Regions from separate parts of the Paraburkholderia nemoris genome, predicted to be linked through region 3. Evidence: predicted binding sites of a transcription regulator. Region 3 holds the regulator's gene; each other region holds the start of a gene.
What was found. Region 3 encodes HrcA, which represses chaperone genes, less so after heat shock. Its sites were predicted from a motif close to TTAGCACTCNNNNNNNNNGAGTGCTAA; they were not measured.

Region 1 (7,956 bases), on a different contig from region 3:
GCTGGGAAGTGAGGAGCGCCGCCAATGCCACACCGGCGCCCAGACTGCCGAGCGCCGTCACGAGCGAGAGTTCCAGCGTGACCAGCATGCCATGCAGGAACGACGCGAGTTCATCAGGCGCGAGCACGAAACTGTAGTTCAGCCCGATCCTGCTGATCGCATCGACCACGCTAGTGGCGGCGTGCGAGAGCACTTGCGTCGAGTCGCTCATGCACCTTGCGCCTTGTACTTCGCATGCAGATCGAGCACGGCTTGCGAGGGCTGCATGCCGTTCTTGTGCTCGACGTCGATCAGCCAGCCGCTGCGATGCCAGTCCTGCACGATTTTTTCGAGCGCGCTTTGCGTATCCGTTTCACCCTTGCGAACCCAGATCACAGACGGTGACGGAATCAGCTCGTTCGATACGGGAATCGTGTAGTCCTTCCAGTCCGGATTGCGCGCGACGAGCAGGCGCAGCGTAGGGGCAACGTGAACCGCGGCAACGCAGTTATTGCCGCGCAGCGCGAGCAGCGACTCCGGCTGGCCGCGAAATGCCTTTACTTGTGCGCCATATTCTTCGGCGAGCGGCTTCGTATAGTTGCTGCCCTGCGAGACGCAGACGGGCTTGCCGCGTACGTCGTTCCAGGTCTTGATGCCGCTGTCTTTGCGGGTAATCAGCGCACCGCCGATTTCCTCAAACGGGGTGGGCGGGTAGGAGAAGAGCTCCGCGCGCTCCTTGGTGACTTCCATGTTGGCGATCAGGGCATCGACCTTGCCTTGCTGCAGGAACTGCACACGGTTCGACGGCTGGACCGGCGTCAACTCCACGTCGACGCCGAGGCGTTTTGCGACGTCGTTCGCGAGATCGATATTAAAGCCGAGCGGTTTCTGTGTGGCCGGGTCCAGCGAGCCGAACGGCGGCCCGGACAGGATCACGCCGATGACGATCTTGTGCCGTTGATGAATCCGGTCGAGCGTGGTGTCGGCGTGGGCGGCACTGGCGCCCAATGCTGCGAAAAGCGTCACGGCGCGCAAGGCGCGCTGGAGGGTGGGGTGGGTCGGTCGGCTGAACATGAAAGAGTAGGCGGAAGTCAGGTTGGATCCTGCTATCGCTCCGGCCAACCGGTGTGACTTCGTTGCTATGAGGCCACCAGGACTTGCCGGAGGAGAAATACAGGACGCGATTCGGGACTGCCTATTCTCGGCATGTGTGACGCCGGAAAGAACCAAGGATTTTTCATACCGTTATCTGATTCGCGCATTTATGCAGACGCGAGCGTTGTTGAAACGGAGAAATGGATGTTGTGACGGATTTGACGGGCTAATTTGACCTGCTATCCACCGGTTGTATGTGCCGCGCTATATCCGGCTGACACGTTTGCTGCCTGTTAACGCACGCCGGCATGCGGTGAAAAGCATGCCGGCGTGCTTGTGCGGCTAGCGCGTTGACGCTCAGAATCAGATCAGAAATCCAGTCCCGGCCCACCTGCGCCAGGACCGCCTGGCTGGCCGGCCGCCGGCGCATCCTTCGGTGCTTCATGGACGGTGGCATCGGTGGTCAAGAGCAGGCCCGCAACCGAGGCTGCGTTTTGCAGCGCCGTACGCGTGACCTTGGTCGGATCGAGCACGCCCGATTCCACGAGGTCGCCGTATTGGCCGGTCTGCGCGTTGTAGCCGAAGTTGCCCGTACCCTCGGCCACTTTCGCGACCACCACGCTGGCTTCTTCGCCCGCGTTCGTCACGATCTGGCGCAGCGGTTCTTCGAGTGCGCGCAGCACGATCTTGATGCCCGCATCCTGATCGGCGTTCACGCCTCTGAGTCCGCTGATCGCCTGCTTCACGCGAATCAGCGCAACGCCACCGCCCGGCACGATGCCTTCTTCGACCGCAGCGCGTGTAGCGTGCAGTGCGTCGTCGACACGGTCTTTCTTTTCCTTGACCTCGATCTCGGTCGCGCCGCCCACCTTGATGACCGCCACACCGCCTGCCAGCTTCGCCACGCGTTCCTGCAGCTTTTCGCGGTCGTAGTCGGAGCTTGCTTCCTCGATCTGCGTGCGGATCTGTTTCACACGCGCTTCGATGTTCTTGCTGTCGCCGGCGCCGTCGATGACGGTGGTGTTCTCCTTGCCCACCTCGATGCGCTTGGCTTGACCGAGTTCCGCAAGCGTCGCCTTTTCGAGCGTCAGGCCGGTTTCTTCAGCGATCACCTGGCCGCCGGTCAGGATCGCGATGTCTTCGAGCAGGGCCTTGCGGCGGTCGCCGAAGCCCGGCGCCTTGACCGCGACGGTCTTCAGAATGCCGCGAATGTTGTTGACCACGAGTGTAGCCAGCGCTTCGCCTTCCACATCTTCCGCGATGATCAAGAGCGGACGGCCGGCTTTGGCGACCTGCTCCAGAATCGGCAGCAGATCGCGGATATTCGACACCTTCTTGTCGTGCAGCAGCACGAACGGGTTATCGAGTACGGCAACCTGTTTGTCCTGATCGTTGATGAAATACGGTGACAGGTAGCCGCGATCGAATTGCAGACCTTCCACCACGTCGAGTTCATCGTCGAGCGACTTGCCGTCTTCCACGGTAATGACGCCTTCCTTGCCGACCCGGTCGATCGCTTCTGCGATACGCTGGCCGATCGACTCTTCGCCGTTGGCCGAGATCGTTGCGACCTGAGCGATTTCCTTGCTGGTCGTGGTCGGCTTGCTGATCTTCTTCAGTTCGTCGATCGCGGCGATCACGGCCTTGTCGATGCCGCGTTTCAGGTCCAGTGGGTTGAGGCCCGCCGCGACGTATTTCTGGCCTTCACGCACGATGGCTTGCGCGAGCACGGTCGCGGTGGTGGTGCCGTCGCCGGCGGCGTCGCTGGTGCGGGAGGCCACTTCCTTCACGAGTTGCGCGCCGATGTTCTGCACACGGTCCGGCAATTCGATTTCCTTGGCGACCGAGACGCCGTCTTTCGTCACCACCGGCGAGCCGAAGCTGCGCTCGAGCACGACGTTGCGGCCCTTCGGACCGAGCGTGACCTTAACCGCATTGGCCAGAATGTTGACGCCTTCTACGAGCTTCGAGCGGGCGACGTCGCTAAAAATGATTTCTTTTGCTGCCATGGTTTGTTGCTCCGTTCGTTATTGCGTGACGACTGCGACGACATCTTCTTCGCGCAGCACGAGCAGTTCGTTGCCGTCGACTTTGACCGACTGGCCGGCGTACTTGCCGAACAGCACGCGCTCGCCGACTTTCAGGTCGGGCTCGATGCGTTTGCCGTCGCTGTCGCGCTTGCCCGGCCCAATGGCGATCACTTCGCCCTGGTCCGGCTTTTCGGCGGCGCTTTCGGGAATGACGATGCCTGAAGCAGTTTTGGTTTCCTGGTCGAGACGCTTGACGATCAAGCGGTCATGCAAGGGACGTAGGCTCATGGTTCGACTTCCGCGATTGAAATTTGGCACTCGTCGTTGGTGAGTGCTGACCGGAATCGAGTATAGAAAGATGCCGCGCGGCGCTCCAATAACGGATTCATCGATCCTTATCGGCGAATGGCATTTCAGAAACGCGCATATCCATAGCTTGATTCGCTGGTTTTGCAAGGTGGACCGCGTCCCTATACTGATCCGTCGAATCGGCACGTCCCATCGGGATGCCGATACACGTCCCAATGCAATCAGCCGGATCAAGCCTGATCCGCGCGCTTATACAAGGAATGACGGCATGCAGGTCTCTCAGGAAAGCACGGCACGTGCGCGGCTTCAGGCGGCGCTCAGCGCGTTGCCGGCGCTCGCTAAAGCGATCGGCGAAGACGCCGCGCAACGCGAGGTGCGGCGCGAGTTGCCGTTCGACCGCTTCGCATTGTTTCGCGAATCGGGGCTCGGCGTGCTCCGTTTTCCGGTCGAGTGGGGCGGCCTCGGCGGTTCGCTGGAAGATCTCTTTCATGTGATCGCCACGCTGGCTGCGGAAGAGTCGAATGTCGCGCATGCATTGCGGATTCATTTCGATCTGACCGAGCAGTTGGTGTTGTCACCGCGTTCGGCCTTCAATGACACGCAGATCGAACGTGTACGGGAAGGAGCGATCTTTGGAGGTGCGTCAACGGAGCTCGGCACATCCAGGCCCGGTGAAATCGTCACCAAGCTGGTGCGCGACGGCGAGCACTTTCGCGTAACGGGCAAAAAGTATTATTCGACTGGCACGGCGTTCTCCGACTACGCGCGTATCAATGTGCAGGACGAGAACGACGAGAAGGTGTCGATTGTCATCCCGGTCTCGCGAGAAGGTTTGCAAGTGCTGGACGATTGGGACGGGATGGGTCAACGCATGACGGCGAGCGGCAGTCTCGTGCTCGACAACGTGCAGGTACTTGCCCATGAAATCGCAACGCGCGGCTATACGAGCCTTGCGGGTCGCCACGGCAGCGCGGTGCGGCAATTGCATCTGGTCACGGTCGCGGCGGGTATCGTGCGTAACATTCTCGCGGATGCGCGGCGCTACGTGACGCAATACGGTCGCCCGGTGCTGCATAGCCCGGCGCCCTCGGCACGCGAGGATGGTTTCGTGCAGCAGGTGGTCGGCGACCTCGCAGCGCACAGCCTGTCCATAGACGCGTTGGTCGCGCAAAACGCACGCACGCTAGACCGTTCGGCAAATGCAATCCGCAGCGGCGCGGCCAATGCGGAAGAACTCGTGCTGGAAGGGTCCTTGGCTACCGCCAAAACGCAACTGGTGGTCAGCAAGCTGGCCCTCTATGCGGGCGAGCGCCTGTTTGAAATCGGCGGGGCGTCGGCCACGGGGCGAGCGCACAATTTCGACCGTCACTGGCGCAATCTGCGCACGATCTTCAGCCACAACCCGTTGCTGCATAAAGCACGCGTGATCGGCGATTACGAGTTGAACGGCGTGACCACGCATCTGACTGAGGGACGGGTTTTCTGAAATGCTGGGAAAAACGCAACGATCCTTTCACACATCATCCATTGATTGAATGCCATGAGCCGAGATCTGCTATTGCTGTTGGAACCGGGCTTCACCGATCCGAACCACCCCGGTGAGCGCTTTATCTGTCCGGATGGCGCGCCTATCGAAGGATTGCTCGCGAGCGACCCGGCGCTCAACGCACGCCTGGATATTCGCCGCTTGCCGTTCCCGCGTCCGCGCGCCGCGGTGGTGGAAGCACTCGATGCCGAGCACCAGAGTCTGCCGGTGTTGATTTTCGGCGACGAACAGCCTGCGCCGACAGATGCCCAGACGCTGGGCGAGAAGCGCTTCGTGACGGATACGCGCCGGATCCTCGACCTGCTCGCGCAGCGTCACGGTTTTCCCAAGGTGCATTGACGCAGCAATTACAAGCCGGCTTCGAGCAGTAACGGCACTGCGCACTCACCGGATAAATCGAGGTCGGGCCGGAAATCGAGGAAACTCAGCTGCGCGCCGTCGACGCAGACGAGAGCGCAGCCAGAGTTGAGTGAGTCACAGTGAGTCTTCAGTTCAACGCGACCGCAGCAGCGGCGCTCACCGGCGAGCCTTCGATTGCCACCGACTGCGCACCGTCCGGGCCAACCGGCACATCGCCCACCAGCGTCGTGCGATACAACTGCCGGTCGAAGTCGAGATCGAAAATATCGGTAGGGGCGAGGTGAGCCGTCGCGCGGTTGTCCCAGAAGGCGACGCTGCCGGCCTCCCATTTGAAGCGCACGATGAACTCCGGCCGGGTGACATGTTCCCAGAGCAGTTCGAGCAGCACCTGGCTTTCGCGCGGCGTCACGCCGACAATCGACTTCAGGAAGCTCGGGCTGACATAGAGCGCCCGCTCACCCGTTTCCGGATGCACTCGGACGAGTGGATGCTCGGTAACGAGAATGCGTTGTTCGACGGCTTTGACAAACGCTTCCGTTCCACTCGCGCCGGCTGGTGGCGCAAAGCGGTGAAGTCCGCGTAGACCGTCGACAAACGCGCGCAACGGCGTGGACAGCTTCTGATACGCGGCCACCAGGTTGGTCCACTGTGTATCGCCACCGTACGGCGGAATCGTCACGCCGCGCAGGATCGACGCCCAGGGCGGATTGACCGCGGCCGTCACATCCGTGTGCCAACCAGTCCAGGGCCGCTGCAGCGTTTGCCCCTCGAAACGCGTTGCTTTGCGGTACTTCGAGATCGAATAGATTTCCGGATGGCCGTCGACATGGCCGAACACCGGATGCCCCAGAGTCAACTCGCCGAACTGCGCCGAGAAAGCAATGTGCTGCTCATGCGTCAGAAACTGCTCGCGAAAGAACACGACGCGCCATTTAAGAAGCGCCGCGCGAATGTCCGCGATCTGACGTGCATCCGGTTTCTGTGTGAGATCGACACCGTGGATTTCAGCGCCGATATGCGCTGAAAGCGGGTTGACCTGAATCGACTGTACTTCCTGCAATGCGGCTGCGCTCATGGGAGGCTCCTCGCGAAAGAGAACGTGTTGCGTCAATATCCCGCTACGGCGGCCACCTGTTTTGTCTCGGTGGTATAGCGGTTTGCAGGTCGCGGCAGCCCGAGGTTCTCGCGCAGCGTGCGGCCCTCGTATTCGGTGCGGAAAAGTCCGCGCCGCTGCAATTCCGGCACCACCAGTTCAGCGAATTCCGTCAAGCCGCCCGGCAACCACGGCGACATGATGTTGAAGCCATCGGCGCCTTCTTCTTCGAACCACTGTTGCAACTGGTCTGCGATGCTCTGCGGCGTCCCGACCACCTGCTGGTGGCCGCGCGCGCCGGCAATGCGTAGATACAGATCGCGGATCGTCAGGTTTTCGCGCCGTGCGAGATCGAACAGCAGGCGTTGACGGCTCTTGCCACCATTGGTTTCCGGCAGCTCGGGCAGGGGCCCGTCGACGGGATACTGGGAAAGGTCCACGCCGCCCGACATGTTCGACAACAGCGACAGACCGACCGTCGGATGAATCAGGTCCTGCAGCGCGGCGAACTTCGCGTCCGCTTCTTCCTGCGTACGGCCGACAATCGGAAAAATGCCCGGCATGATTTTCAGGTGATCCGGCGAGCGGCCGTATTTCGCGAGGCGGCCTTTGACGTCGCGGTAGAACGACTGCGCTTCATCGAGTGTCTGATGCGCGACGAAGATTACCTCCGCGGTTTGCGCGGCGAGATCACGTCCCGCTTCCGATGCGCCGGCCTGCACGACGACCGGCCACCCCTGCGGTGAACGCGCGACGTTTAGCGGTCCGCGCACCTTGAAGTGCTTGCCTTTATGACCGAGCACGTGCAGCTTATCCGGATCGAAATAGACGCCGCTTTCCTTGTCGCGGATAAACGCGTCGTCTTCCCAGCTATCCCATAGGCCGGCCACCACGTCATAGAACTCGCGTGCGCGTTCATAGCGGACCGCGTGCTCCGGGTGGCGTTCGAAATTGAAGTTGAGCGCTTCGGATTCGGTGCTCGACGTGACGAGATTCCAGCCCGAGCGTCCACCGCTCAGATGATCGAGCGACGCGAATTTGCGCGCCAGGTTGTACGGTTCGTTGAACGTGGTGGAGACCGTGGCGATCAGGCCGACGTGCTTCGTCACGACCGAAAGCGCGGACAGCAGCGTCACCGGTTCGAAATGATCGGCGCGTGCCGTGCGGGATAGCGAGGGTAGATTCGTGTCGCGCACGCTGACGCTGTCAGCGAAAAATATCGTGTCGAATTTGGCGCGCTCGGCGATCTGCGCCAGTTCCGCGTAGTGCGCGAAGTCGAGCCCGCCACTCGCGAGTGCATCCGGATGCCGCCATGCGGCGATATGGTGCCCTGTTTCCATCAGGAAGGCGCCCAGCTTGATCTGCCGCTTCTGGCGATTTTCACCGCTCATCGTTGTCTCCGCGAAGGGTTTGTGTGTAGGGGGATGCCACGGGCGTCACCAGGCGAGCCGCCATTCGGTGATCGATGGATTCGCCGCCGGGATGCGCGTGCCGCCGCGTGGGGCATCGTCGTCATGAGGTTCGCGGCGCGCGGCGTCGTGCTC
Region 2 (7,956 bases), on a different contig from region 3:
CATCGCCTCCAGATCCTGCTTGCCCGGTATCTTGACGATGGCGCCTTTGCGGGAGTTCATCCCACCTCCATAAAATTCGACAACCTGTTGAAAATATGTCACCTTGTGCCTAAAATTCGAAGTGACATTCACGCGCCCGGATACGGTGCGCGAGGTACTGCGGTGCGGCAGCGAGCAACCGTTTGCCGTGCCCATATGCTGCCGGCATTTACGGAACTTTAAAACGTCTGAACCCGAGGACGCTGATATCAACGTGCTGCCCGGTTTGTCTGTTCGAGCAGTTTCGACATCTCGTCCGTGTGGGAGCAGTAGATGATTCGTTACTTTGCATGCGCGTTCGTTGTCGCATCGGCAACAGTCCTGCCGGTTGCGGCCGTCGCAGGCGCGCAAGGTGTCGTGCGGGTTGCAATGCTGGAGTTCCCTGATCTGGAGGGCGTTCCAGCTGAATCGACCCTCAGCCGGAGCAACATTGAAAACATCGCCTTGAGTCCGGGACGATACCGCTCACCTTCTGTTATCAACGGTCCTAACTATTTCCCCGCGTTGCGACGCTACGAACACCAGCATTTGCAGGATCACCAGCGACTACAGGGATACGATTTTGGCACTGGCTGGAGCGTGAAACCGCGATAGTTAGCGTCAGCCTCCACCCCCGTGTGACGGCGAGACTTCATGCCTGACGGGATCAGCCACCGGAACGCTCGCCTCAGCTCCGCAGCCCCTTCTGTGCCGTACCAGCGGCCGTGCGCGAGGATGACACGCTCCGGGTCCCATCCGATCATCTTTTCCATGGCGAGTCTAAGATCGTTTCTGTTCGAGGGAAGTGCAAACAGCAGCCGCATATCGCGCGGCATCTGCCCGTCAGGATGTCGCACGCCCCCGACGAGCGTCAAAACACGCGCAACACAGGAATCAAGTCTCTCCACTTCGAAGTTCTCTATCAGGTCGGTCAGGATCAGGGTTCGCGAGCTTCGATGAAAGAACACGATCTCCGTAAAATGACGACCTGCAACGGGCAAGGTGGCCAGATCTGGCTCCCATTCGTAGTCTGTGATGCCGTTCAATGGCAGACGATGGTTGCCGCGCGGGTTCGACATCTTATCCTCGCCACCTGGGGCCGCATATACCAGTGCGTCTGGATACGCTGCTGCCCAGTCCTGAAGCCACCGGGAGTGCAACCGGTTGATGCCGATGAGCCAGCGCGGCGTGCCAACCTGCGCCACTGCGGCTTCAAGGGAAGCGGTGAGTCGGGTCGGAGAATGAATGAACAGTTTCCGCCCGGGAGTTCGCACGATCGTCATCCTGGTCGAAAAGGCCATCCTTTAGCAAGGCACGCCGAACCGGATCGCAGGGCCGTCCACGACCCAGACGTCTGGCCCAACCTCCTTCATCGTGTCAAGTGGCGGATACGTCACTGCCGGCTTTGCGCGACTGTCCATTGTCCCCGAGGCGATCGGCTACCTCTATCACGCTCTTCTCTTGCAGGAAATCGGTATCGATTCAGACTTGCTGAGGCGTTGGGTCTTCGATGGGCCAAGGTCTTTTATAGTGCAGCACGCGTTCCGTGAAGCTGGACTGTTGCCGGAAGAGCTGAAAGAGCCTCGGGAGCCTGACCAATTTACGTATTGCTGGCGAAGGCGCACTTTCGGAAACGGCTGCTAAGAAACGGACCCCGCCATCAGTGGCGCGATCAAGTTGCAGAAGAGGCGAAGTGTCGGAGCGACTACTGCCGAACGAGCGCGGTGAGCCGCTCGTGGAATTGTTGATAGCGCATTGGCGTACATCGCATATTGGCTGGAAAGCGTCTGATGCATCGGATGTCTTCTGAAACGAACCAGTCGGCAATCATAGATGCCACATCCGCGATAAACGCATCGGCGGCCTTCTGAGAGTCTCCACGATGATCGTCGAATACTTCTCCAGATCCGAGATAGTCGCCCGCGCACATGATTCCTGCTCGGGCAACAGCATGGCCCGTGTAAGTCATCGGAAATAGCTCCGGTATGCCCGCTGGACGTTGTCTCAATTCTTCGGCTACGTGACGTGGCATCAATTTGTCGATGACCTTGTCGGCGATCAGTTGGTTGATTTGTTCGACCGTTGCCTGATCGGCATCAAGCTTGTCGTAAATGTTCGTGTCCAGGACAATTGTGATCATTCGAATCCCGAGAAGCCGGTGAAATAGCAAGTCTTCCGCTTGGAAGCTGAACCGCTGGGCGATTTTGAGTTCGTCAAAGAAGCGCGGCGAATCCAGTAGTTCGCTTGTCATTCCCTGGGCTGGAGCTTGCGAGGGCGGTTATTTCGGTAGTACCCGGTTGGTACTTGGACGTTGTGATGAATACAGCCGTCTGCGAACAGCTTTGCCAGCGATGTAGAACCAGAGCAGGGTGCCAGCTCGCCAAAGTCTAGCGCGACTTTCTTCGACAGGGCTTCAAGTTGAACGCGCTCTGACCAAGTTGGCCTGCGCTCCGTCGCCTTCGCCAGCGTGGCAGCGGCGCTCTCGTCTCTTCCATCAGTCGAACAGTAAACGTGTTCAAGTTGGAGCGAATATTCCCCGTTGCCGACGGATCAAGGGATTTCCCTGGGTGAATGATTGCAAAGGAAATTCGAGGAATTTGGTCGTCGATCAGCCCGTTCGTGGGTGAGCGATGTCCAGTTTGACGGTGGCAAGAATCTACGAGTAGCACCCTGTTTTAAAAGGGAATTGTTGAAATTCGCCAGGGTTTTGCTGCAGCGCAAGGTTCAGGCTCAAGTGAACAAAGTTCAAAGTTAAGCGAATCTCGACAGTCAAAGCGACATCCCTTCTTGAATTTGTCACCACCCGTCCATATAATTAGCACTCGCTGCACGAGAGTGCTAACAACATCGCCGGTTGGCTCAGCCAGCCGGGTTTTCTCAGCGTTCTTCAGTCTCAATCAAGAGAGGAGTATGTATGAACCTTCGTCCTTTGCATGATCGCGTGATCGTCAAACGTCTGGATCAAGAAACCAAGACCGCGTCGGGCATCGTGATCCCCGAAGCCGCAGCAGAAAAGCCGGATCAAGGCGAAATTCTGGCAGTCGGCCCGGGCAAGCGTGACGACAAAGGCGCACAAATCGCCCTCGACGTGAAAGTTGGTGACCGCGTCCTGTTCGGCAAGTACGCAGGCCAGACCGTCAAGGTCGACGGCAACGAACTGCTCGTGATGCGCGAAGAAGACATCATGGCCGTGGTGCAGAAGTAAGCGCCAGTCGCTACTTTTCCCGGTCATATCCCAAAGAATTCAAGGAGTTAGAAGATGGCAGCTAAAGACGTCGTATTCGGTGATTCCGCCCGTGCCAAGATGGTTGAAGGCGTGAACATCCTCGCGAACGCTGTGAAGGTCACGCTGGGCCCGAAGGGTCGCAACGTTGTCCTGGAACGCAGCTTCGGCGGCCCGACGGTCACGAAGGATGGTGTTTCGGTCGCGAAAGAGATCGAACTGAAAGACAAGCTCCAGAACATGGGCGCACAAATGGTCAAGGAAGTTGCTTCCAAGACCAGCGACAACGCAGGTGACGGCACCACGACCGCAACGGTTCTGGCTCAGTCGATCGTCCGCGAAGGCATGAAGTACGTTGCATCGGGCATGAACCCGATGGACCTGAAGCGCGGTATCGACAAGGCTGTGTTCGCAGCGATCGAAGAACTGCGCAAGATCAGCAAGCCTTGCACGACCAACAAGGAAATCGCTCAAGTCGGTTCGATCTCGGCAAACAGCGACTCGTCGATCGGCGACCGTATCGCTGAAGCGATGGACAAGGTTGGCAAGGAAGGCGTCATCACCGTTGAAGACGGCAAGTCGTTGCAAGACGAACTGGACGTTGTCGAAGGTATGCAATTCGACCGCGGCTACCTGTCGCCGTACTTCATCAACAACCCGGACAAGCAAGTTGCTGTGCTCGAAAACCCGTTCGTGCTGCTGCACGACAAGAAGGTTTCGAACATTCGTGACCTCCTCCCGGTCCTCGAGCAAGTCGCTAAGGCTGGCCGTCCGCTGCTGATCATCGCAGAAGACGTCGAAGGCGAAGCGCTGGCTACGCTGGTTGTGAACAACATCCGCGGCATCCTGAAGACTGTTGCTGTCAAGGCTCCGGGCTTCGGCGATCGTCGTAAGGCCATGCTGGAAGACATCGCGATCCTGACCGGCGGTCAAGTCATCGCTGAAGAAACCGGCCTGACGCTCGAAAAGGCAACGCTGGCTGAACTGGGTCAAGCGAAGCGCATCGAAGTGGGCAAGGAAAACACGACGATCATCGACGGCGCTGGCGAAGCAGCAACCATCGAAGCACGTGTGAAGCAAGTTCGCACGCAAATCGAAGAAGCTACGTCGGACTACGACCGTGAAAAGCTGCAAGAACGCGTGGCCAAGCTGGCTGGCGGCGTTGCAGTGATCAAGGTCGGTGCTGCGACCGAAGTCGAAATGAAGGAAAAGAAGGCACGTGTCGAAGACGCACTGCACGCAACGCGCGCAGCTGTGGAAGAAGGCATCGTTGCTGGCGGCGGCGTCGCACTGATCCGTGCACGTACGGCAATCGCTGGTCTGAAGGGCGCTAACGCCGATCAGGACGCAGGTATCAAGATCGTGCTGCGCGCGATGGAAGAGCCGCTGCGTCAGATCGTCACGAACGGTGGCGAAGAAGCCAGCGTCGTGGTGGCAGCTGTTGCTGCTGGTACGGGCAACTACGGCTACAACGCCGCAACCGGCGAGTACGTCGACCTGGTTGACGCAGGTGTCGTGGACCCGACGAAGGTGACGCGCACGGCGCTGCAAAACGCAGCTTCGGTCGCTGGCCTGCTGTTGACCACCGACGCAGCTGTTTGCGAACTGCCGAAGGAAGATGCTCCGATGGGCGGCGGTATGCCCGGCGGCATGGGCGGCATGGGCATGGACATGTAATTTCCGATTGAGCCTCACTTGGCCTCGTTTGAGGCTCAGTTGGAAACACATGGGGAGGTGCGTCGCGAGGCGTACTTCCCAGAACAAAAAACCCGCAGAAATGCGGGTTTTTTGTTTTGGGGCAAGCAGCTAGGTGATCCGGTATTACGAGCGCTCCACGCAAGCGAGATTCGTGAGGTGGTTATCGCGCAAGTAAGTAAATATATTCGCCACGCTTTCAGCCGGCGTCAGCGCTGCGGTGTCTATTTTCAATTCAGGATCGGCCGGCGCTTCATAAGCTGCTGATACGCCAGTAAACGACGCGATTTCTCCGGCTCGGGCTTTGGCGTAAAGACCTTTCGGATCACGATCGGCGCATGTATCGACCGAGGCGGAAAGATAAGTCTCGATGAAGTTACCGGCGCCAATAATTTCGCGCGCCATCGCTCTGTCTTCACGCATTGGCGAAATAAGCGCCGTGATGACGATGAGACCTGCGTCGTTCATCAATTGGGCGACGTGCGCCACCCGGCGAATATTTTCACGGCGATCTTTCTGGTCGAAGGAGAGGTCGCGCGCCAAGCCGTGGCGAATATTGTCGCCATCGAGTACATAGCATGCGCGGCCTAGTGAAACGAGTTGCTGTTCGAGTTCGAAAGCAATGGTCGATTTACCGGCCCCGGATAATCCGGTCAGCCAGATCGTGACTGGTTTCTGGCGGAATATTTCCATCCTGTCGCGGGCGGTAATTGAGCCTTGGAAACGTTTCAGGAAGGCGTGAGACTGTCCCATTGTGATTTCCGCTCGCTTTCAGACGCAGTGTGAACGCTGCCGCCAGACTCCGGCGTTTTGCAGGGGCAAGTGTCGATTTTCGACCATGACACGAGCGCCGTCCGAAGGGCCCACGGGCAGGGGGATGGGAGTCGGCGAAGGCATGGGGGATATATGACAGTTTTACGAAATGTAAAGTTTAGCTTGGCGATAACGCCGATGCTGTAACGTTTGATTACAAGTTCAAACGTATGTTGGCGTGATGAAAGGGGCGGCGGGTCCTGCCGGTTTCGCGAGAAAGTCGAGCCCGGCCGTGTGCTGAGACGAGGTCTGAGGGAGAGATCAGGGGCAGGGCGTGCCCGCAGGCGCGGAGCTTTCCAGGTCGAACATCGGTTAAGACGGAGAAAGGCGAGGTGGGGTCAAGCCTTCCGGAGGCCTGTCTCTCAAAACAAAAAACCCGCAGAAATGCGGGTTTTTTACCGGGGCTGTCGGGTCGCCACTGAAGTGGAAACGCTCGTCGGGCGCCTGCCGCTTGCGCAGCAGGCGCTTCGAGCCGTCAAATCAATGCCGCGCCTCGCCCGGTGCCGCGTCCTTGCCCGTTGCTGGCGGCGTGTCGTCGTCGCTGCTGCGGGCCCAGAAAAAGCGGTCCGGCAGATAGGCGCCCATGCCCGGCCGAAACGCGTTGCGCATCGCCTGATACAGATACTCCTGCGCCTCGCGCACGGCTTCCGCCGGCTCCTGGCCGTTAGCCAGCAAGGCGGCAATCGCGGCGCCGAGTGTGTCGGTAATGCCCATGATCCGATGCGCGCCACGGTCCCACATATCCTGGCGCAGTTGGCCGTCTTCGCTGAACAGCGTATTAACGAGCCGATGCGTGCCGGTTTCCGTCGACAGAATGTATTCGCAGCCTTGCGACAGCAGATGCGAAATCGCAGCGTCGAGGCTCGGTGCTTCGGCGTCGCCGTCTGGCTGGGCGAGGGCGAGCAGTGTGGCCGAATCGGCGACCAGCAAGGTGGTTTGCGGCGCCAGCAGGTCGGCGATCGCTTCGCGCAGTTCGTCGGCGGCGAGCACGTGTTCGTCGTCGAGCGTGAAATCGGGGGCGAGGATCAGCGGGATGTCGTCGTAATCGGCGACCACCTCGGCAATTGCGCTGACCACTTCCGCGCGTGTGCATGCGCCGACCTTGAAGGCAGCGATCGGCATGTCTTCAAGCAGCATCCGGGCCTGGGTCGCAACCACTTCGGGATCGAGCCCGGTAACTTCATCGCAGCTTGCCGAGTCGCGCACGGTATAGCCCGTGAGCACGGAGACGCCATGGCAGCCCATGCTGGCAAGGGTCATCAGGTCTGCTTGCAGGCCGGAGCCGCCGGTGGGATCGGAAAGGCCGAAGGTGAGGACGATCGGAGGCGTATCGCTGGGCATGAAGATTTACAAAAAGGAGCTGTATTTAGGCGCAGAGGGTGCGCAATCGGCTCAATTATGCGGCCTAAACTGTCATGAGGGCGTTTTTTCGCATTCTTCGGCAGGTTGCCGCAAGCCAGCAGCACATAACCGGCAACCAGGCGCGACCCCGCGCGCAAGCGCCGGCCAAACCGACGCAACCCTCTAGCCAAAGGCCGCTGCACATTACGATTGCGCGTTTCTGATCGCTAGGCATTGGGGCGGCAACACGGTACCATCATGGCTCCCGTTTCCACGGACTCTAAGACGCGACACAAGAATGGAATATCAAAGCTGGATGTGCCTGATTTGCGGCTGGATTTACGACGAAGAAGCCGGTTTGCCGGACGAAGGCATTGCGCCGGGCACACGCTGGGAGGACGTTCCCATTAACTGGACCTGCCCGGAATGCGGCGCGCGCAAGGAAGACTTCGAGATGGTCCAGATCTGAGGTCCGACGGCAAACGGCGGTCTCCCGCTGAGCGCCACGCCGTGCGGTTGCGGCGCGGCGTTTGCAGGGGGCGTCGGCCGGATCGAACGCGATTCATGCGCTCGGCGCGCAACCCCGACGCGGCGGCGCGGAACATCCCCGGTTGCACCGTGTCGCAGCGGTAATCTGTCAATGTCCTGTCGCCAGTTCGCGCGTTAGCCGATCAGTCTCTCGTGCAGCGTCGAAGCGGCGGCCCGTCAGCTTCCTGTCGCCTGCCATGACTCTTCGATCCGCTGCACCAGATTCCTTCGATGCATTGCCCAATCCGCGCGGCGGCGCTGTCCGCACAGCGGAGCTGGCGCTGGCAGAGGCGTTGCTGGCGTTCGAACAACACAGAGAGAGCACTTCGGCGCTGCTG
Region 3 (7,956 bases):
CGATCGAGGCGAGATGCGTGATCATCGCTTCATCAGATTCGGACAGCGCGCCGAGCGCCCCTTGAACACCGTCGATCAGATTGGCCGAGTGCGACAGGCGCCGGTGCTCGGTGTTGACCTCCTCCCATTCGCCCGGTTGCGGCGAAAGTTTGTCCAGCTCGGTGAGCTGCCAGGCGAGACGCTCGCGCTCCAGTTGCAGTTCGCGGTCGCGCGTTTGCGCATGTTCGACCGCCTGAACCTTGTCGCGCCACGACCGCCATGCACGCGTGACGGCTACCGCGGTCTCCGTGAGGCCCGCGTGGGTGTCGAACAGTTCGCGCTGCGCGTCCGGACGCATCAGCAACTGGTGCGCATGCTGCCCGTGAATATCCACCAGCATCTCGCCGACTTCGCGCAACTGCGCGAGCGTCGCCGCCGTCCCGTTGATGAACGCGCGCGAGCGGCCGTTCGCGTCCACCACCCGACGCAGCATGACGGTGCCGCCGTGATGGCCGTCGTCGGCGGTCGTGCCGAGCGCCTGCTCGTCGAGCCATTGCTCGACTTGCGCATGCGTCTCGAATTCCGCGGTAATGTCGGCACGGCTCTCGCCGGTGCGCACCACGTTCGCATCGGCGCGGGCGCCGAGCGCGAGGGCCAGCGCGTCGATCAGGATCGACTTGCCGGCGCCTGTTTCGCCTGAGAAAACGGTAAAGCCGCTGTCGAATTCGAGGTCGAGCGCGGCGACGATGACGAAGTCGCGTATCGAGAGGTGGCGAAGCATGGAGGTCGTCTGGTGAGCTTGAGATTCAGGGTTCGGCGGCGGCGTTCGTGTTCCGGCGGCCCGGCGTTCCGGTTTTCCGGCGTTCGGGGCCGCTCAGGGCTTGGTATCTTCTTCGTGCGACGGGTATTCGTTCCAGTGCAGCTTCTTGCGCAACGTGGCGAAATGGCTGTAGCCGACCGGGTGCAGCATCGGCACCGTATGGCGCGAGCGGCGCACTTCGATCGTGTCGCCCAATTCCAGCGAAGTGAACGACTGCATGTCGAAATTGACGTTCACTTCGCGGCCCGAGACGATCTGGATGCTCACCTTCGAGTCGTCCGGCAGCACGATTGGCCGGTTCGACAACGCATGCGGCGCGATCGGCACCAGTACGATCCCTTGCAATTGCGGATGCAGGATCGGCCCCTGCGAGGATAGCGCGTAGGCCGTCGAACCCGTTGGCGTGGCGACGATCAGGCCGTCCGAGCGCTGGTTGTACATGAAGCGCCCGTCCACCGAGACATGCAGTTCCGCCATCCCCGAGAAACCGCTGCGGTTGACCACCACGTCGTTGAAGGCAAGTGCGTGATAGATCGGGGTGCCGTCGCGCATGATGCGCGCCTCGAGCAGCATGCGCTCTTCGCGCTCGAAGTTCCCGGAGAGCATTTGCGGCACGATCTCGCGCATGTCGGAGATCGGAATGTCGGTAATGAAGCCCAGGCGGCCGTGGTTGATGCCGATCAGCGGCGTGCGGTAGGGCGCAAGCTGGCGGCCAATGCCTAGCATCGTGCCGTCGCCGCCTAGCACCACGGCAACGTCGGCGCGCGCGCCGATCTCGGCCGGACGCAGCGCCGGATAGTCGGTGACGCCGATTTCGGCGGCGGTGTCGGCTTCAAATACGACCTCGAAGCCGCGCTTCGCGATGCACGAGGCGAGCGCGGTCAGCGGCTCGCCGATGCCCGGCGTATTGTTGCGCCCGACGAGCGCGACGGTCTTGAACTGGCTGGTCACTTGCATGCCGGCATTACACCATAGGTAGGGCCTGAAAAGAACCGCAGACAGACCCGGTGACGGGCCTGCGCAAACGGGCTGCCAGCGCATTGGAGGATTATCGTTAGAATGGTGAAACATTGATGACAGGCGCTGCCCCGCCAACAGGTGGCGCGATAGTCAGGGGTTGGCGCCGTTAGCGCTCGCTGTGGCCGCGTCATTGAGCTAAAATTTTCCGTCATGCTAGATCCCCGCGCACAAACCCTCCTCAAAACGCTGATCGAGCGCTATATCGCCGAAGGTCAGCCGGTCGGCTCGCGCACGTTGTCACGCTATTCCGGCCTCGAACTGAGCCCGGCCACGATCCGCAACGTGATGTCCGATCTCGAGGACCTGGGGCTCGTCATCAGTCCGCATACGTCGGCCGGCCGGATCCCGACGCCACGCGGCTACCGGCTGTTCGTCGACACCATGCTGACGGTGGAATCCGCCGCTGACGAAGAAGCGGTGATGCGTATCGTCAAGACTACGCTGCAGGCGGGCGAACCGCAGAAAGTCGTCGCCGCAGCGGCCAGCGTGCTGTCCAATCTGTCGCAGTTCGCCGGTGTGGTGCTTACGCCGCGCCGCAGCCACGTGTTCAAGCAGATCGAATTCATGCGCCTGTCGGACAAGCGCATCCTGCTGATCATCGTGACGCCCGAGGGTGACGTACAGAACCGCATCATGGCAACCCAGCGCGACTTTTCGCCGTCGCAGCTGGTGGAAGCCTCCAATTACATCAACGCGCACTTCGCGGGCCTCTCGTTCGACGACGTGCGCCGCCGCCTGCGCGAAGAAATCGACGAATTGCGTGGCGACATGACCACGCTGATGCATGCCGCGGTCACGGCCAGCACGGATGAGTCCGACACCGGCGAGACCGTGCTGATTTCCGGCGAGCGCAACCTGCTTGAAGTCGCCGACCTGTCGTCGGATATGGCGCGCTTGCGCAAGCTGTTCGATGTGTTCGACCAAAAGACCAGCCTCCTTCAATTGCTCGACGTGTCGAGTCACGCCGCGGGCGTGCAGATCTTCATTGGCGGCGAGTCGAATCTCGTGCCGATCGAGGAAATGAGCGTCGTCACCGCGCCTTATGAGGTGAACGGCAAGATTGTCGGCACGCTCGGCGTGATCGGGCCGACCCGCATGGCTTACAACCGCGTGATCCCAATCGTGGACATCACCGCGCGGCTGCTTTCCCTGACGCTCAGCCAGCAGTAACCTGCGGCCACCGTTGGCCGCGGCACATCTCATGCTGCAAATGATGCGCGACGGCGCGCGTCTTGCCAATTGGCCGAATGGCCAGGGGTCCCTGGCGGACCTTGCAATGGACCGCGCCGCTATAATGAATTCCACCTGAACGACTCTCCGCCCCAAGCGGTTATCCCTGCTGCCTATGCGCTTCGACCTCGAGCGGCCATCACAGAACGCCACGTCACACCGTGTCGCCGTGTTGCTGATCAATCTCGGCACGCCCGACGCGCCGACGCCGCGTGCGGTCCGGCGCTATCTTGCGCAGTTCCTGTCCGATCCGCGTGTGGTCGAAATTCCGGCGCTGCTGTGGCAGGTGATCCTGCGCGTGTTGATTTTGCCGTTCCGGAGCCCCGCGTCAGCGAAGAAGTACGCGGCCGTGTGGATGCCGGAAGGTTCGCCGCTGCGTGTCTTTACGGAGAAGCAGGTGGAGGGTTTGCGCCATCTGCTGCAATTGAACGACTACACGGTGCTGGTCGACTACGCGATGCGCTATGGCACGCCCGGCATTCCGGCCATGCTGAACCAGCTCAAGCTGGCCGGCGCCGAGCGCGTGTTGCTGATGCCCATGTATCCGCAATACTCCTCGTCGACCACGGCCACGGCTTTCGACGACGCCTTTTCGGCCTTGAAGCGCATGCGCAATCAGCCGGAAATCCGTACGGTGCGCCAGTACGCCGATCATCCGGCGTATATCGCCGCGCTCGCCGCTCAGGTGCACCACTACTGGCACCAGCACGGCCGGCCGGATTTCGCGGCAGGCGACAAGCTGGTGCTGAGTTTTCACGGCGTGCCCAAGCGCACGATGGATCTCGGTGATCCGTACCACGAGCAATGCCAGCAGACCGGCGCATTGTTGACGCAGGCATTGGGCTTGACGCAGGTGGAATGCCGCGTCACGTTTCAGTCGCGCTTCGGCAAGGCTGAGTGGCTGCAGCCGTACACCGCACCCACGCTGAAGGAATTGGGCTCGGCGGGCGTGCGGCGTGCCGACGTGTTCTGTCCGGGTTTTACCGCCGACTGCCTTGAAACGATCGAAGAAATCGGCATGGAGGTGCGCGACGAGTTCCTGCAGGCGGGCGGTAAGGAATTTCATCGGATTCCCTGCCTGAACGCCTCGCAGCCGTGGATTGCCGCGCTTGGCGAGATCGTCGCGCAGAATCTGCAGGGCTGGCCCGTGCAAGCAGTGCCGGTGCCGCACACGACTGGGGCTTAAGCAGGCTCATGAACTACAGGATTTCAACCGAACCGGGCGCGAAGCTGCGCATCGACAAATGGCTTTGGGCGGCGCGCTTCTTCAAGACACGCTCGCTCGCGGCGGATGCCGTCGAAAAAGCGCACGTGCGCATCGGCGGCGCGAGCGTCAAACCGGCCAAGGAGGTGCGCGTAGGCGACCTGGTCGAGATCGAAATCGAGCGGATTGTCTGGCAGGTGGAAGTGCTGGGCGTATGCGACGTGCGCGGCCCGGCCAGCGTCGCGCAGACGCTTTATGCGGAAACGGAAGAGAGCAAGGTGAAGCGGCAGGTCGAGCAGGAGCGGCGCAAGACATACCGCGAACCGGCCGCCGCTTTGCATGGCAGGCCGACCAAGCGCGACCGGCGCACTATCGACAAACTTTCAGGTGGGGATTGAACAATTGTTCCATCGTCGCGTGCACACCGCCGTATTCGGTGGTGTGATCGTTGACGGCCCCGGACATGCAGATGGTCGTGGTGCCCGCGATCAGTACCAATGCGACCACCGATATTGCAAAGGTCAGTTTCACGGTACTCCCCTTGGGAAGATTCAGATGGAAACAGGCGAATCAGGTGGAATTGAAAATTATCGGTAAGGCTTACGTTAGATTAGGGTTAACGTGTCTTTTCCGACGCTTTAATGGAGCATAGGCCACTTGTTGAGCGCACTCAATCTCAATCTGATTGCGACGCAATAATGGTTGTAACCGGGCATTTCTGCCGCACGTCCGCGGTGTGAAAAGTTCCGGGAGAGGCGCTTGAATTGGGTCTTTCCGGCCCCATCTGCCGTTTCGATACGCGTTAACGTAGTAAGTTGTCTGTCGCAATTTTGCAACGCACAAATTGCGGCGGTTTTCGACGCGTTGCCGCCACCGATAGCTTTAACTTTTAAACGACTTTCAGCGACATGGAAAACACGCAAGAGAACCCGACGAGCCAGAATCCCACGCCCGCCGACGAAACCGCGCGCCAGGCCGCCGAGGCTGCGGCGCCCCAGCAGGACGCGGCTGCAAACGCAGCGCCTGAAGCGCCGGCAACCGGCGCGGAAGCCGCATTGGCCGAAGCAGAAGCCAAGCTTGCCGAGATGCAGGAAAGCTTCCTGCGGGCAAAGGCGGAGACTGAGAACGTGCGCCGCCGCGCCCAGGAAGATGTCGCCAAGGCCCACAAGTTCGCGATCGAAAGCTTCGCTGAGCATTTGCTGCCGGTGGTCGACAGTCTCGAGGCGGCGGTTGCCCACTCGTCCGACGACCTGCAGAAGGTCCGCGAAGGCGTCGAACTCACGTTGCGCCAGCTCTCCGGCGCGCTGGAAAAGGGCCGCGTCGTCGCCCTGAACCCGGTTGGTGAGAAGTTCGACCCGCACCGCCATCAGGCTATTTCGATGGTGCCGGCCGACCAGGAACCGAACACCGTCGTTGCTGTGCTGCAAAAAGGCTTCGTGATCGCCGACCGCGTGCTGCGTCCGGCCCTTGTGACTGTCGCGGCGCCGAAGTAAGCAGCCCACGCTGCGGCACGGGCCGCAGCAGAAGCCGTTTATCAGCCGGGCCGCCTGACAGGCGCCGTTATGGCCAACATTCCCGTCGACGCCACTGCGGTCATGCTCTGCAGCGTGCCCACATGGCTCTTCTTTTGCCGAGGCCAGCGGCTCGGCCGGGCAACCGGCCAGCACGGCCTTGGGCAGTTCGAGGCGACGGTCGCGGTCGCGCGGGAAACGATCCGTGCGGCCAATGTGGTCGGCAGCGCGGCAAATGGTGAAAAAAGCGGCAAAAGTTCGACCGATTGAAAAAAATTAAAGACCGCATCGCAAAAGAGGTCTTGAAAACGATGCGGACGCACTTATGTTGAGTGCAGGTAGGAATTCAGAGCGGATCGCCGTACCGCCAGATGGGCAAAAACGGCGATTCCCGCAGCGATCAAAGTCAGGAGATTAGTAAAAATGGGCAAAATCATCGGTATCGACCTCGGCACGACCAACTCGTGCGTGGCGATCATGGAAGGCAATTCGGTCAAGGTGATCGAGAACTCGGAAGGCGCGCGCACCACGCCGTCGATCATCGCTTACATGGAAGACGGCGAGATTCTCGTCGGCGCGCCTGCGAAGCGTCAGTCGGTCACGAACCCGAAGAACACGCTGTACGCGGTCAAGCGCCTGATCGGTCGCCGCTTCGAAGAAAAGGAAGTGCAGAAAGACATCGCTCTGATGCCTTACAAGATCATGAAAGCCGATAACGGCGATGCATGGATCGAAGTGCGCGACCAGAAGCTCGCACCGCCGCAAATCTCGGCGGAAACGCTGCGCAAGATGAAGAAGACCGCTGAAGATTACCTCGGCGAGCCGGTCACCGAAGCCGTGATTACGGTTCCCGCGTACTTCAACGACAGCCAGCGTCAGGCTACCAAAGACGCAGGCCGCATCGCCGGTCTGGAAGTGAAGCGGATCATCAACGAACCGACCGCAGCCGCTCTGGCATTCGGTCTGGACAAGGCCGAAAAGGGCGACCGCAAGATCGCGGTGTATGACTTGGGCGGCGGCACGTTCGACGTGTCGATCATCGAAATCGCCGACGTTGACGGCGAAATGCAGTTCGAAGTGCTGTCCACGAACGGCGACACGTTCCTCGGCGGTGAAGACTTCGACCAACGCATCATCGATTACATCATCGGCGAGTTCAAGAAGGAACAGGGCGTCGACCTGTCGAAAGACGTGCTCGCGCTGCAACGCCTGAAGGAATCGGCTGAAAAGGCGAAGATCGAACTGTCGTCGAGCCAGCAAACCGAAATCAACCTGCCGTACATCACGGCCGACGCGTCGGGTCCGAAGCACTTGAACCTGAAGATCACGCGCGCCAAGCTGGAAGCGCTGGTTGAAGAACTGATCGAACGCACGATCGAACCTTGCCGCATGGCCATCAAGGACGCGGGCGTGAAGGTCGGCGAAATCGACGACGTGATTCTGGTCGGCGGTATGACCCGCATGCCGAAGGTGCAGGAAAAGGTTAAGGAATTCTTCGGCAAGGATCCGCGCCGTGACGTGAACCCGGACGAAGCCGTGGCCGTTGGCGCCGCGATTCAAGGCCAGGTTCTGTCGGGCGACCGCACGGACGTTCTGCTGCTCGACGTGACCCCGTTGTCGCTCGGCATCGAAACGCTCGGTGGCGTGATGACGAAGATGATCAACAAGAACACCACGATCCCGACCAAGCACGCACAGGTCTACTCGACGGCTGATGACAATCAGGGCGCCGTGACGATCAAGGTGTTCCAGGGCGAGCGCGAAATGGCAGCGGGCAACAAGCTGCTGGGCGAGTTCAACCTTGAAGGCATTCCGCCGGCACCGCGCGGCACGCCGCAGATCGAAGTGAGCTTCGACATCGACGCGAACGGCATTCTGCACGTCGGCGCGAAAGACAAGGCAACCGGCAAGGAAAACCGCATCACGATCAAGGCGAACTCGGGTCTGTCCGAAGCCGAAATCGAGAAGATGGTGAAGGACGCCGAAGCGAACGCGGAAGAAGATCACAAGCTGCGTGAGCTGGCCGATGCCCGCAACCAGGGCGACGCGCTGGTCCACAGCACGAAGAAGGCGCTCACCGAATACGGCGACAAGCTGGAAGCTGCTGAGAAGGAAGCGATCGAAACCGCGCTGAAGGACCTCGAAGAAACGCTGAAGAGCGGTTCGAGCGACAAGGCCGCGATCGAAGCCAA

Region 1: a site for HrcA is predicted at 3,416-3,442, ahead of KHO33_RS25230 (co-chaperone GroES). Genes of this name have one in related genera too.
Region 2: a site for HrcA is predicted at 2,834-2,860, ahead of groES (co-chaperone GroES). Genes of this name have one in related genera too.

The regions. Positions count from the first base shown of each region.
Region 1 is NZ_CAJNBO010000017.1:69,483-77,438, forward strand. Features, by position in the region: gene KHO33_RS25215 (amino acid ABC transporter permease) at 1-211, opposite strand, end outside; gene KHO33_RS25220 (transporter substrate-binding domain-containing protein) at 208-1,053, opposite strand; gene groL (chaperonin GroEL) at 1,443-3,083, opposite strand; gene KHO33_RS25230 (co-chaperone GroES) at 3,102-3,392, opposite strand; gene KHO33_RS25235 (acyl-CoA dehydrogenase family protein) at 3,682-4,899, shown strand; gene KHO33_RS25240 (DUF3088 domain-containing protein) at 4,954-5,298, shown strand; gene KHO33_RS25245 (TauD/TfdA dioxygenase family protein) at 5,447-6,394, opposite strand; gene KHO33_RS25250 (LLM class flavin-dependent oxidoreductase) at 6,427-7,803, opposite strand; gene KHO33_RS25255 (ABC transporter ATP-binding protein) at 7,849-7,956, opposite strand, start outside.
Region 2 is NZ_CAJNBO010000026.1:77,413-85,368, forward strand. Features, by position in the region: gene KHO33_RS31790 (MarR family winged helix-turn-helix transcriptional regulator) at 1-60, opposite strand, end outside; gene KHO33_RS31795 (DUF4336 domain-containing protein) at 576-1,301, opposite strand; gene KHO33_RS31800 (hypothetical protein) at 1,724-2,269, opposite strand; gene groES (co-chaperone GroES) at 2,933-3,223, shown strand; gene groL (chaperonin GroEL) at 3,278-4,918, shown strand; gene cysC (adenylyl-sulfate kinase) at 5,063-5,689, opposite strand; gene KHO33_RS31820 (hydroxymethylpyrimidine/phosphomethylpyrimidine kinase) at 6,230-7,090, opposite strand; gene KHO33_RS31825 (rubredoxin) at 7,389-7,559, shown strand; gene KHO33_RS31830 (hypothetical protein) at 7,816-7,956, shown strand, end outside.
Region 3 is NZ_CAJNBO010000025.1:82,773-90,728, reverse strand. Features, by position in the region: gene recN (DNA repair protein RecN) at 1-760, opposite strand, end outside; gene KHO33_RS31285 (NAD kinase) at 854-1,756, opposite strand; gene hrcA (heat-inducible transcriptional repressor HrcA) at 1,970-2,989, shown strand; gene hemH (ferrochelatase) at 3,165-4,235, shown strand; gene KHO33_RS31270 (RNA-binding S4 domain-containing protein) at 4,244-4,651, shown strand; gene KHO33_RS31265 (hypothetical protein) at 4,623-4,784, opposite strand; gene grpE (nucleotide exchange factor GrpE) at 5,162-5,746, shown strand; gene KHO33_RS31255 (hypothetical protein) at 5,816-6,034, shown strand; gene dnaK (molecular chaperone DnaK) at 6,188-7,956, shown strand, end outside.